DNA from 3 places in the Brenneria tiliae genome. Region 1 is predicted to be linked to each of the others. Evidence: predicted binding sites of a transcription regulator. Region 1 holds the regulator's gene; each other region holds the start of a gene.

Region 1 (4,094 bases):
TTATCGCCATTGCGGCGCGCATCAACGGCGCGGGCCAGGCGCGTAACCATCCGGAAATACTGATCGTTGCCCTGATTGACATAATTCATGTTTTGCACCAGCAGGCTGCTGGTCTTGGACGTCGCCGTCATCTCTTTGAAGGAAAACATGGTATAGAGCGACACGCCGCCCCACAATACGCAGAAAATGCCAAGCACCCACAACATGGCCGTTCTGATGGCAATGTTCTTTAAAAGTTTCATTGTTCACTCCAGACCTAAGCACGCATTAATAAAAATGTTTTAATGGTTAATCGGCTTTGTAGTACGAAATTCAAGCCGCCGGGAAGTGTCGCCGCTCCCTGGCATTGGTGTTCCGTGGTATTGAACAGATAAGATCACTTAATTAATCGACAAAACTCAGACAACATTTAACCCCGGTACGGCTCTTGTCGTAGTTTGTTTTCTATTCTGTGAACGAATTCATAACATTCTATAAATACAAATTTTTTTGAGCCCCGGAATTTCAGCTAAAAATTACCCGCCACAATTTACGTCTCCTTACCGATACGAGTTTCTCATGCCGGTAGTGTCTGTTATTATTAGGCGATAAGTGGGTGAAAAACGGCACCATACCATTAAGAATCAAGAGGTTATTTAATTCATGGCACTGATAGGAATTTTCTTTGGCAGTGATACCGGCAATACCGAAAACATTGCCAAGACGATCCAACAGCAGCTGGGAACCGACGTTGCTGAAGTTCATGACATCGCCAAAAGCAGTAAAGAAGACCTTGAAGCTTTCGATATTCTATTGCTGGGTATCCCCACCTGGTATTACGGTGAAGCCCAATGCGACTGGGATGACTTTTTCCCTACGCTGGAAGATATCGACTTTAGCGGCAAACTGGTTGCCCTGTTTGGCTGCGGCGATCAGGAAGACTATGCGGAATACTTCTGTGATGCCATGGGCACCATCCGCGATATCATCGAACCGCACGGCGCGACCATCATCGGACATTGGCCGACGGAAGGCTATTACTTTGAAGCGTCCAAAGGTCTGGCGGATGACAAGCATTTCATCGGCCTGGCTATCGACGAAGATCGTCAGCCTGAACTGACCGCCGAGCGCGTCACCGCCTGGGTAAAACAGATTAGCGAAGAGCTGAATTTGCCAGAGCTGCTGGCTTAACACCACGCCTTGGCTCTGACAACTCCCTCGTCAGAGCCAAATCAATAGAAAAAACCTTTCATTAAGATTGATACATTTTTTTAACTTCCGGCCACAATTCTGTACAATACCCACATCGGTTATGTATGTTCACCATCGTTTTCCTCATTTGCCAACAATGCATTGCGTGCTACCTCTGTATTGTGTGTGGGAATAACCTTGTTAACATTCCATGGTTTCCATTTTGAATGCACGGTTCTATAATTGAGACGCTATTACATTTTTTGAGCCGACCGATGCCATAGGCTAGATAGCCCCCATTGATTAAGTAAGCAACAGGACTAAACCCGCATGACTGACAATAATATCGCATTAAAGAAGGCCGGCCTGAAAGTCACACTTCCGAGACTGAAAATTCTGGAAGTATTGCAGGACCCGGAGTGCCATCACGTCAGTGCGGAAGATTTATATAAAAAACTGATTGATATGGGCGAAGAGATTGGTTTGGCGACCGTCTACCGCGTACTGAATCAGTTTGATGATGCTGGTATCGTCACCCGCCATAATTTTGAAGGCGGCAAGTCGGTTTTCGAACTGACCCAGCAACATCATCATGACCATCTGATTTGCCTGGATTGTGGCAGAGTGATTGAATTCCGTGACGAGTATATCGAAGCGCGGCAACGTGAAATCGCGGAAAGACACAGCATAAAACTGACCAACCACAGCTTGTATCTGTATGGCCATTGCAGTGAAGGGGATTGCCGTGAAGACGAAACCCTGCACGATGAAAAAAGATAAATCAACCGCATAAAAAATCGCAGGTGCGATTTTTAACAAATAAAACCGCCGAGGCGGTTTTATTTTTTTATCCTGTAGACGCCCCAGCAATTATCCCACCCAGGTATCCCGCAGGCCCACCGTACGGTTAAACACCAGATGCTGCGGAGTGGAATAAACCCGGTCGGCGCAGAAATAGCCTTCCCGTTCAAACTGATACGCTTTTTCCGCTTCCGCCTGCGCCAGGCTCGCCTCGACAAAACCACGGGTCACCTGCAGCGACTCGGGATTGATGGTTGACAGGAAATCATCCGCCGCCCCGGGGTTGGCCACGCTGAACAGCCGATCGTACAGCCGGAATTCCGCCGGCAGGCCATGCGCCACCGACACCCAGTGAATAACGCCTTTGACCTTGCGCCCATCGGCCGGATCCTTACTTAAGGTATCCGCATCGTAGCTGCAATAGATGGTGGTGATAACCCCCTGCTCGTCTTTATCGATGCGCTCCGCTTTGATCACATAGGCGTTGCGCAGGCGAACTTCCTTGCCCAGCACCAGACGCTTATACTGCTTATTGGCCTCTTCGCGGAAATCCGCGCGATCGATATACACTTCTCGGCTGAACGCCACCTGGCGGGAGCCCATTTCCGGCTTATTCGGATGGTTCGGCATGGTAACCAGCTCTTCATGATCCGCAGGAAGGTTCTCAATCACCACCTTCACCGGATCCAGCACCGCCATGGCGCGCGGCGCATTGGCGTTAAGGTCGTCGCGGATACAGGACTCCAGCGCCGCCATTTCAACGTTGTTATCCTGTTTGGTGACCCCGATACGGTAACAAAACTCGCGGATAGACGCGGCGCTGTAGCCACGGCGACGCAAACCGGAAATGGTCGGCATACGCGGATCGTCCCACCCTTCAACAATCTTTTCCGTAACCAGCTGGTTCAGCTTACGCTTGGACATAATGGCGTATTCAAGGTTAAGGCGGGAGAATTCATACTGCCGCGGATGGCAAGGTATGGTGATGTTATCCAGCACCCAGTCATACAGGCGGCGGTTATCCTGGAATTCCAGCGTACACAGCGAGTGCGTCACCCCTTCCAGCGCATCGGAAATGCAGTGGGTAAAATCATACATCGGGTAGATGCACCACTTGTTGCCGGTCTGGTGGTGTTCGGCGAACTTGATCCGATACAGCACCGGGTCACGCATCACGATAAACGACGACGCCATATCAATCTTGGCGCGCAAACAGGCGGTTCCCTCGGCAAAGCCGCCGTTACGCATTTTTTCGAACAGCTCCAGGTTTTCCTGCACGCTGCGATCGCGGAAGGGGCTGTTTTTGCCCGGCGACGTCAGCGAACCGCGGTATTCGCGGATCTGCTCCGGCGTCAGTTCATCGACGTACGCCAGCCCCTTGCTGATAAGCTCCACCGCATACTGATGCAGCTGATCGAAATAATCGGAGGAATAGCGTACGTCGCCGCTCCATGAGAAACCCAGCCAGTTAACGTCGCGTTTGATCGACTCAACGTATTCAATATCTTCTTTTACCGGGTTGGTATCGTCAAAACGCAGGTTGCATTGCCCGTTATAGTCGCGGGCGATACCGAAGTTGAGACAGATAGATTTCGCATGCCCGATATGCAGATAGCCGTTAGGCTCCGGCGGGAAGCGCGTCTGAATATGGTCATGCTTACCGGACGCCAGATCTTCATCAATAATCTGGCGGATAAAGTTGGTTGGGCGGGCTTCAGCCTCACTCATGCTTGGTTCCTCAATGCTTAAACGACATATAACCGCTAATGATCCAACAAGCCAAGCCGGGAAACAACCGTTAGTTTGATTAAATTATCGGTGATGAATAAAAACGGGGCGAGATAGCAATCTCGCCCCGCGATTTCATCTACTTACCATGGTTCACACAGTAAGATTCCGCTTTACGCTACGCCTCGCTGACTTTTTTCAGCGCGGACGCGATGGACTCCGCCTGGGTGCCCACCACAATCTGCACATTCTGCTTATTCAGCCGGATAATGCCCGCGGCGCCCAGCCGCTTGGCCAAGGCTTCATCCACCCGGCTGGAATCCGCCACGTTCAAACGCAAGCGGGTGATGCAGGAATCAATGGCCAGCAGATTATCTTTACCGCCGACGGCCTGC
Region 2 (4,094 bases), on a different contig from region 1:
CAAATAATAGATATAGGTTCAGGCCAGGATAATGCGGCGTTCAGTACATAGCGCGCGAATATGCCCACGGGGATAATCAGCGTCATAATTAATAACGCCAGCCCGGAAACCCACATAGCGATAAGATAGAGCATGTCCATGGTTGCGATATAAGTGCGAGCCATATTTTCACCTGTTTACTATAGGTAATGACGGGTAAAATAGGGAGGCTTTCTACCCGTTTAATAAGTTTATTATTTTACGTCGGCGACGGCTTTAATCAGGTCCTGATATTTCCCGCCAAACTGGTCTCGTACAGACTGTGTGGCTTTGAAATAGTAATCGTTATCTATTTCATGGAACTGAACGCCGCCAGCCTTCATTTTTTCCAGGGATTGCTGAGTATACTCATTCCACAGAATACGCTGCTCCTGCTGCGCTTCTTTAGCAAATTTTAAAATAAACGTTTGATCTTCTTTGGAAAGTTTATCCCATTTTGTCTTTGAATAAAGAAACACTTCCGGGATGATAAAGTGGCGGCTCCAGGTAAAGTTTTTCGCGACGGGCAGATAGTTGTGGGCAACATAGGTTGGCGGATTATTCTCCGTGCCGTCAATAACACCGGTTTGCATACCGCTGAATACTTCGCTGGTTCCCATGGCGATGGCGTTGGCCCCCATGGCTTTTAATGTCGCCAGGGCTACCTGGCTGGTCTGTACGCGGATTTTCATTCCTTTGAGATCTTCCGGCTTATTGATTGGCTCTTTGGTGATCAGATTACGCGTGCCTGCATCCATCCAGCCGAGAAATACCAATTTGGATTTATTGCTGTTGGTAATTTTGTCGCCAATTTCCTGACCAATTTTACCGTCCAGCACTTTGTGGAGATGATCTTCATCGCGGAAAATATATGGCAGGGTGAGTACTTCTATTTCCGGCAATATTGCCGCCACCGGACTCATGGATACGCGAATGATATCAATAGCGCCCAATTGAGCCTGTTCAATCATTTGTTTTTCATCGCCAAGAACGCCGCCGGGAAAGGTTTTGATTTCCAGTCTGCCATTGGTGGCTGCTTTCAGCTTTTCCCCCATCTTTTGTACCGCAACGACGTTAGGGTAACCTTCGGGATGAACATCGGAGGCTTTAATTTGTTGCGCCTGAATAGCATGGCTTATAAATAGTGCGGCAGAGCCCAGACAAAGGCTTATCAATATTTTTGACAGCTTCATTGAGTTATCTCCAGAAGTAATGGGTAGGGTGGTATGAAGTCATTCAACTAATTGTTTTTAATAAAAAATTAATTTTATGAAGAGCAAGGTTTAACGGAAGAGTGAGAGAGGTATGCCTTGCCCGGCTATTATCCTGGTGAAATCCCTCTTAATTCTCAGGGATAATCTAACCTATTATACAACTTATAATAATGACCCGTATCACAAAAGCCAAATGTAATATGAAATGCCGTTTTATATATTATTTGTTCGGTGTTATCGAAAATTATTTTTATAACATGATGTTTTAACGCTATTTTTTTAATTTTGTTGTTATCAGACCACTTTTTCGAATACGGCATAAATGGTGTGATAACTTATCCGGATCACATAATGCGCCTGCCAGTAATGCAAATGCTTAATTCAATCATGTAATGATGTAAAAAAAATAGTTCCACAAGCATAAATAATAATGAGAACGACTATCAATTCGCTCAGGGTTTGGTATTATTTCAGGCTGATTTCTTGTGTCATTAGTGATGGATTAATGGTGGAGGCACAGCGTGAATACGGCTGTCAGTAGCATTACCCAACAGGTATCATCAGCCTGGCAAAAAAAACGTTGCGCGTTCAGCGCACTTTTCCGCAGCGTGCTGGTTGCTCTGCTGTTGACCGCGGGGCTCGGCGGGCATGCGTTTGCGGCGCCTGCTACAACCCCGTTGTCGGATGGAAATACTGGCGATGCCGCAACATCGTCCGCTCCCGCTCCGGCAACGCAGGAGGCGCCCGCCACGCAGGCTGAATCGGCAACTCCTGCAACGCAGGCTGAACCGGCACCGCAGGCTCCCGCTTCATCTCTCGCCCTGCCGCCCAGCGCCGCGCCGGGCACCAATAACCTGATGACCACGGACCTGTCCGTCTGGGGCATGTATCAGCATGCGGACCTGGTGGTGAAAACGGTGATGGTCGGCCTGCTGCTGGCTTCGGTCATTACCTGGGCGATCTTCTTCAGTAAAAGCGTGGAGCTGGCGGGCGCCAAGCGTCGCGCCCGTCGCGAATATCTGACGCTGGAACAGGCCAGAACGCTGGGGGATGCCGTGGATGCGGCGGACACGTTCAAAAACGGTGGCGTGGCGAAGCAACTGCTGACGGATGCGCTGAGTGAACTGGAGCTGTCCGAACGCTCCGACGATAACAACGGGATTAAAGAGCGCGCGGCTTTTCGCCTGGAACGCCGCGTTGCCGCCACCGGCCGCCATATGGGGCGCGGTAATGGTTATCTGGCGACGGTCGGCGCGGTCGCGCCGTTTATCGGGTTGTTCGGCACCGTATGGGGCATCATGAACAGCTTTATCGGCATTGCGCAAACGCAGACCACCAATCTGGCCGTCGTTGCTCCAGGCATCGCCGAGGCGTTGCTGGCGACGGCTATCGGCCTGGTCGCCGCTATCCCGGCGGTGGTGATTTATAACATCTTTGCCCGCTGGATTACGGGATATAAAGCGCTGGTGGGCGATGTCGCCGCCCAGGTGCTGCTGCTGTTGAGCCGTGACCTTGATGTGGCGGCCAGCAACGATAACCGGGCAGCTTCATCGGCGCAAAAACTGCGGGTGGGATAAGTCATGGCCATGCATTTAAACGATGATGTGAGCGAAAACGGAGAAATGCATGATATCAACGTGACGCCGTTTATCGATGTCATGCTGGTTCTGCTGATTATTTTTATGGTGGCCGCGCCGCTGGCGACGGTGGACGTGCGCGTTGATTTGCCCGCGTCGTCCGCGGCGCCGCAGCCGCGCCCTGAAAAGCCGGTCTACCTGACGGTGAAAGCCGATAAGCAACTGTATGTCGGCGATGACGTGGTAAGCGAGCAGTCGCTGGCGCAGGCGCTGGACGCCACCACCAGCGGCAATAAAGAAACCACCATCTTCTTTCAGGCGGATAAAAGCGTGGATTATGAAACCATGATGAGAGTGATGGATGCGCTGCGCAAAGCCGGATACCTCAAGGTGGGGCTGGTGGGCGCGGAGTCGGCGGCTAAATAATCATCATGCGCGTTTTCCTGGCTCACTGACGTGAGTCAGGGTGCCGCCAGTGAATATATATCGGCGGAATATAGCGCTTAGCCTGCGTCAGCGCGCGTTCTTCGATCAGCGTGGTAATCATCTCAAAGCTGTTTCCCGCCAGACTTTCACTGTCCTGGGCAATGGTGTCGATCTTCAACGGCAGGCAGTCGAACAGATAGTGATCGTCAAAGCTGCACAGCCGGATATCGCTCTCCATCAGGTTATGCTGGTTCAGGTAACGCAACACCCCTTCCAACAGGCCGCAGGCGGCGGTAAACAGCGCTTTGGGCGGCCGGCCCAGCTCGGCGCAGAGCTGGGCGAACATTTCATAACCTGAGCTGGGATGATAATTGCCGTGAATAATCCATTCCGGCCGACACTCGATCCCCGCGCGTTGTAATCCCAACTGAAAGCCGGCCAGACGGTCGCGGGTAGGCGAAATGCGCGATTGACCGCCGATAAAATAGAACTCGTCGCCGTGCTGGCGGGCGATGCGCTCGACCAGCGTCGCGGTCGATTCCATCGCCTCGGTGATCACCAGCGGCAGGTCGGACTCGCCAATCACCCGGTCGAACTGAATAACGGGCAGCTGCTGATTGATTTTCTGGTATTCGGCATCGCTGAGCATACTGGATGCGACGATCAGCCCGTCCACCTGGCGTTGTATCAGGCTGTTGACGGCCATCATCTCCTGGCTGGCGTTCTCGTCCGTACAGGCGATAAGCAGCTGTAGCCCCGCTTCGCGGCACAGCATTTCCAGGTCGCGCGAGATAACGGCAAAACCATAGTTGGTCATTTCCGGCACCACCAGCCCCAGCGTATTGCTGCGCGACGAACG
Region 3 (4,094 bases), on a different contig from region 1:
AGCCGGAACATTAATAATATCCTTAAGCAACTCACCGATCACAGCCGCATTCTGGATGCCGGCATTTATCAGCAGGACGGTTCGCTGGTGGCCCGCGCCGGCGAGCAGGTTCCGCTCCGGGACCGGCTGGCGCTGGATGGCAACCGGGTGGGCAGCTACTTTAATCATCAGCTGGTGCAGCCGATCGAGGGAAAAGACGGCCCGATAGGGTTTCTGCGCGTTACCCTTGATACGCACGTGCTGGAGACGGAAGCCAAGCAGGTGGATAACACCACCAATATTCTGCGTTTAATGATCCTGCTGTCGCTGGCCATCGGCATCATTCTGACCCGCACCCTGTTGCAGAACCGCCGCACCCGCTGGCAGCAGTCGCCTTATCTGCTCACCGCCGGCACGCCGGTAAAAGAGGATGACGGCGCGGAGAATGAAGCCGGGGCGGATGGCGACGGGCGGGGGGGAAAGGAAGGTTAGGTTTTGTGGCAGCCTTCGAGCTGATTACTGGCGTTCCTGGGGGCGGTAATTGCGCGAGTCATCCGCTTTACATCAATGTATTTGATAAAAAACGCATGCTACCATGGCGGCATGGATATGCTAATGGTAATAATTATCATCTCCATTCTTTGGCGAGGGCGTTGATTTGGCTGCTGATTGGTGAAGCGCGCCATTAATCATCCATAGTTAATATTTGAAGAGTAAAAAGCATTGACGACGAATCTCTTGCATGCCAGCAACCTTACGCTCGGGTACGATAAAAAAATCGTCGCGGAAGCCCTGAGCGTCGCGATCCCGGATAATCAATTCAGCGTGATTATCGGCCCCAATGCCTGCGGCAAATCAACCCTGCTGCGCGCGCTGTGCCGGCTGTTGAAACCGTTGGCGGGTGAAGTGCTGCTGGACGGAAGAAATATTCACCACCTCCCCACTAAAGCGCTGGCACGGCAAATAGGCCTGTTGCCGCAGCATGCCATCGTGCCGGATAACATCACCGTGGCCGATCTGGTGGCGCGCGGGCGCTATCCGCATCAGAGCCTGTTGCGCCAGTGGAGCGCGGCGGATCAGGATGCGGTGGAACAGGCGATGAGCGCCACCAACGTCGGTTCGCTGGCGGACCGCAGTGTGGATGAACTGTCCGGCGGGCAGCGCCAGCGGGTATGGATAGCCATGGTACTGGCGCAGCAGACGCCGCTGTTACTGCTGGACGAGCCCACCACCTGGCTGGATATGGCTCATCAGATTGATCTGCTCGATCTGTTTCGCGATCTTCACCAACAGCATGGCCGCACGCTGGTGGCGGTTCTGCACGACCTGAATCAGGCCTGCCGTTACGCCGACCATCTGATCGTGATGCAGGACGGACGGATTATGGCGCAGGGGAAACCGGCCGAGATCGTCAGCGCCGAACTGATCGGCCAGGTGTTCGGCATGCGCAGCGTGATCATTGACGACCCGATATCCCACACGCCGCTGATTGTACCCTGTGGGCGTTACGACACGATTCCTGATGATTCGGGGTTAATGCGACAATAGATGACGTCCAGTCAGGCTCGAACCTCTGTTTGGGTCTAATGATTTATCTCCCGCTAAAACGCCCGCCAGGGTAAATTTTCGTGCGTTAACCACTTAAAAGCGGATGAATTTTCAAATAAAATGCTAATGATAATAAATATCATTAGCATTTTATTTTTTTGCTGTGCTAAAGTTTTTGGCGGCAAAATCTGGTTACATTAATGATGTTAATATATCTGCGTAAAGGTTAATAATATGAAAATAAAGGATAAAAAAAGTATTTACGCTCCCTTATCCATGGGGTTGGTGCTGACAATGGTGCATCCATTGCAGGCAATGGCCGCAGGCACGGTCAAGTCCCAGGACGACACCATTACCGTGATCGCCGGGAAGACGAACGAACAGCCCACCGCCCCGCTGAAAGGAATAGTGGCCACTACCAGCCAGGCCGGGAGTAAAACAGCAACCCCTTTGATAAAAACGCCACAATCTATTTCGGTGATAACCCGCGATCAGATGGATGCGCAGGATGTCTCCTCCGTTCCGCAGGCTTTACGCTATACCGCCGGGGTGGTAAGCGAATACCGAGGCAGTTCCAACCGCTATGACGAGGTGTTTATTCGCGGGCTTTCCTACGTGCCGCGTTTTTTGGACGGTTTGAGCTTTGGTGCTTCGGCCGGATCCCAAACCGGCGTGATCGACCCTTGGTTGCTGGAGCGGATAGAGGTAGTCAAAGGCCCTGCGTCAGTGCTCTACGGCCAGGTAAATCCCGGCGGCCTGGTCAGTATGACCAGCAAACGTCCGACGGCCACCCCGATACGTAAAATCCAACTGAAAGGCGGCAATGATGACCTGGCTCAGGGGGCATTTGACTTTGGCGGTTCGTTGAATGATGATGATACTCTGCTGTATCGCTTCAACGGTCTGGCACGCACCCAGCATAATCAGGTCGATGATTATAAAGAAACTCGCTACGCGATCGCCCCGTCGCTTACTTGGCACCCCAATATTGATACCCGCTTCACGTTGCTGACCAGTTTCCAGAAAGACCCGGAAGCCGGCTACCGTAACTTCCTGCCGGCGGTGGGCACGGTATTCGGTACCGAGCGTGGCTATATTCCCCAGGATTTCAATGTCAGCGATCCTTCGTTTCATAAATCGGAGCGCGAGCAATCCACTATCGGATATGAATTTGAGCATGTCATCAATGATGTGTTCACTATCAGGCAGAATGCACGTTATGCCGGTATCAGTCAAAAATACAAATATTTCGTCTATTCAAACTCCGCCAGCACCTATGTATTGAACCGACGGGCCCAGCGGGAAGAACGTGATACCGATGAGTTCGCGCTGGATAATCAGTTACAGGCTCAATTCGCCTCCGGTGCGGTAGACCATTTGGTATTAGCCGGGTTGGACTACCGATGGAACAAGGATCGGCAGGAGCTGTGGCGGGGCAGTAGTACAAGTTACCAACTCGATTGGTCTTCCCCCATTTATGGCGTAGCGGTGGATGAGAGTTCACTAATCAAGAGTACGGATCAGCTACAGACTTTGGATCAGCTTGGCGTCTATGTGCAGGATCAGATGGAATGGAACAATTGGAATCTGCTGCTGTCGGGGCGCTATGACTGGACCGAAGTGCGCACCGACGATTATCTTGCAAGCAGTCAGATACAGCAAAACGATAAGAAATTTACCGGTCGAGCCGCTTTGCTGTATGCCTTCGATAGCGGGGTTTCGCCGTATATCAGCTACAGCACCTCTTTTGAACCCAACCTGCAAACCAATCGTGCGCCTGGAACGTCGCCTTTTTCACCAACCACAGGCAAACAGGTTGAAGTCGGAATTAAATATCAACCGCCGGGCTGGAATACCCTGATGAGCCTGTCGCTGTACGATCTGCGTCAGCAAAACGTTTCCACCTATAACAGCAGCCTGGGATGGTTTGAACCGGTCGGCGAGATTCGCAACCAGGGGCTGGAGGCGGAAGTACGTTCGGCATTGAGCGAATCCATCAATCTGATCGCCTCCTATAGCTATATCGATTCCGAAACCGTCAAAACCACCGTGGCCGGTACTCAGGGAAAGACTCCGGCGCGCGTTCCCTCGCATATGGCTTCACTGTGGGGGGAATACAATTTCCACTCCGGCGCGGCCAGCGGCCTGGGTATCGGTCTCGGCGCCAGATATATCGGCACCAGTCAGGGTAACGCCCAGAACACCTTTAAAGTTCCGGCGGTCGATTTATACGACGCGAAAGTAAGCTATGAATTGGGCGGGCTGACGCCATCGCTGAAGGGCGTGTCGGCGCAGATCAATCTTAACAATATTTTCGATAAAGAATATGTCTCCGCCTGTGCTTCCAACACCTCCTGCTTCTACGGTATTGGGCGTACGGTTACCGCGACGGTTAATTATGAGTGGTAGCGTCTCTGGTCATTGATCCGTTCGTAGCGATCAATCATGTTGTATAGCGGCGCTCCGGGTTATGGCTCCGAAGGTTCGGAATAACCCGGCGTGCCCGATTAGATTGGCTCACGGCAGAGAGAGTAGTCCTATGAATCACCATGCTGAGCAACCCCCGA

Evidence for each region. The regulator Fur, encoded in region 1, represses iron uptake genes when iron is present. The targets are predictions, from matches to a motif close to ATAATAATGAGAACNACTATCAA.
Region 2: exbB (tol-pal system-associated acyl-CoA thioesterase) is a predicted target of Fur. The motif match lies at 1,657-1,679, and genes of this name have one in related genera.
Region 3: MFP24_RS11445 (TonB-dependent siderophore receptor) is a predicted target of Fur. The motif match lies at 1,654-1,676, and genes of this name have one in related genera.

Annotation. Positions count from the first base shown of each region.
Region 1 is NZ_JAKPCB010000095.1:35,721-39,814, forward strand. Features, by position in the region: gene MFP24_RS08790 (methyl-accepting chemotaxis protein) at 1-242, opposite strand, end outside; gene fldA (flavodoxin FldA) at 643-1,170, shown strand; gene fur (ferric iron uptake transcriptional regulator) at 1,501-1,950, shown strand; gene glnS (glutamine--tRNA ligase) at 2,041-3,699, opposite strand; gene nagE (N-acetylglucosamine-specific PTS transporter subunit IIBC) at 3,878-4,094, opposite strand, start outside.
Region 2 is NZ_JAKPCB010000097.1:119,970-124,063, reverse strand. Features, by position in the region: gene MFP24_RS11810 (TRAP transporter small permease) at 1-164, opposite strand, end outside; gene MFP24_RS11805 (TRAP transporter substrate-binding protein) at 234-1,211, opposite strand; gene exbB (tol-pal system-associated acyl-CoA thioesterase) at 1,754-2,809, shown strand; gene exbD (TonB system transport protein ExbD) at 2,813-3,235, shown strand; gene MFP24_RS11790 (LacI family DNA-binding transcriptional regulator) at 3,258-4,094, opposite strand, start outside.
Region 3 is NZ_JAKPCB010000097.1:45,039-49,132, reverse strand. Features, by position in the region: gene MFP24_RS11460 (YtjB family periplasmic protein) at 1-471, shown strand, start outside; gene MFP24_RS11455 (hypothetical protein) at 477-668, shown strand; gene MFP24_RS11450 (ABC transporter ATP-binding protein) at 703-1,527, shown strand; gene MFP24_RS11445 (TonB-dependent siderophore receptor) at 1,804-3,936, shown strand; gene fes (enterochelin esterase) at 4,067-4,094, shown strand, end outside.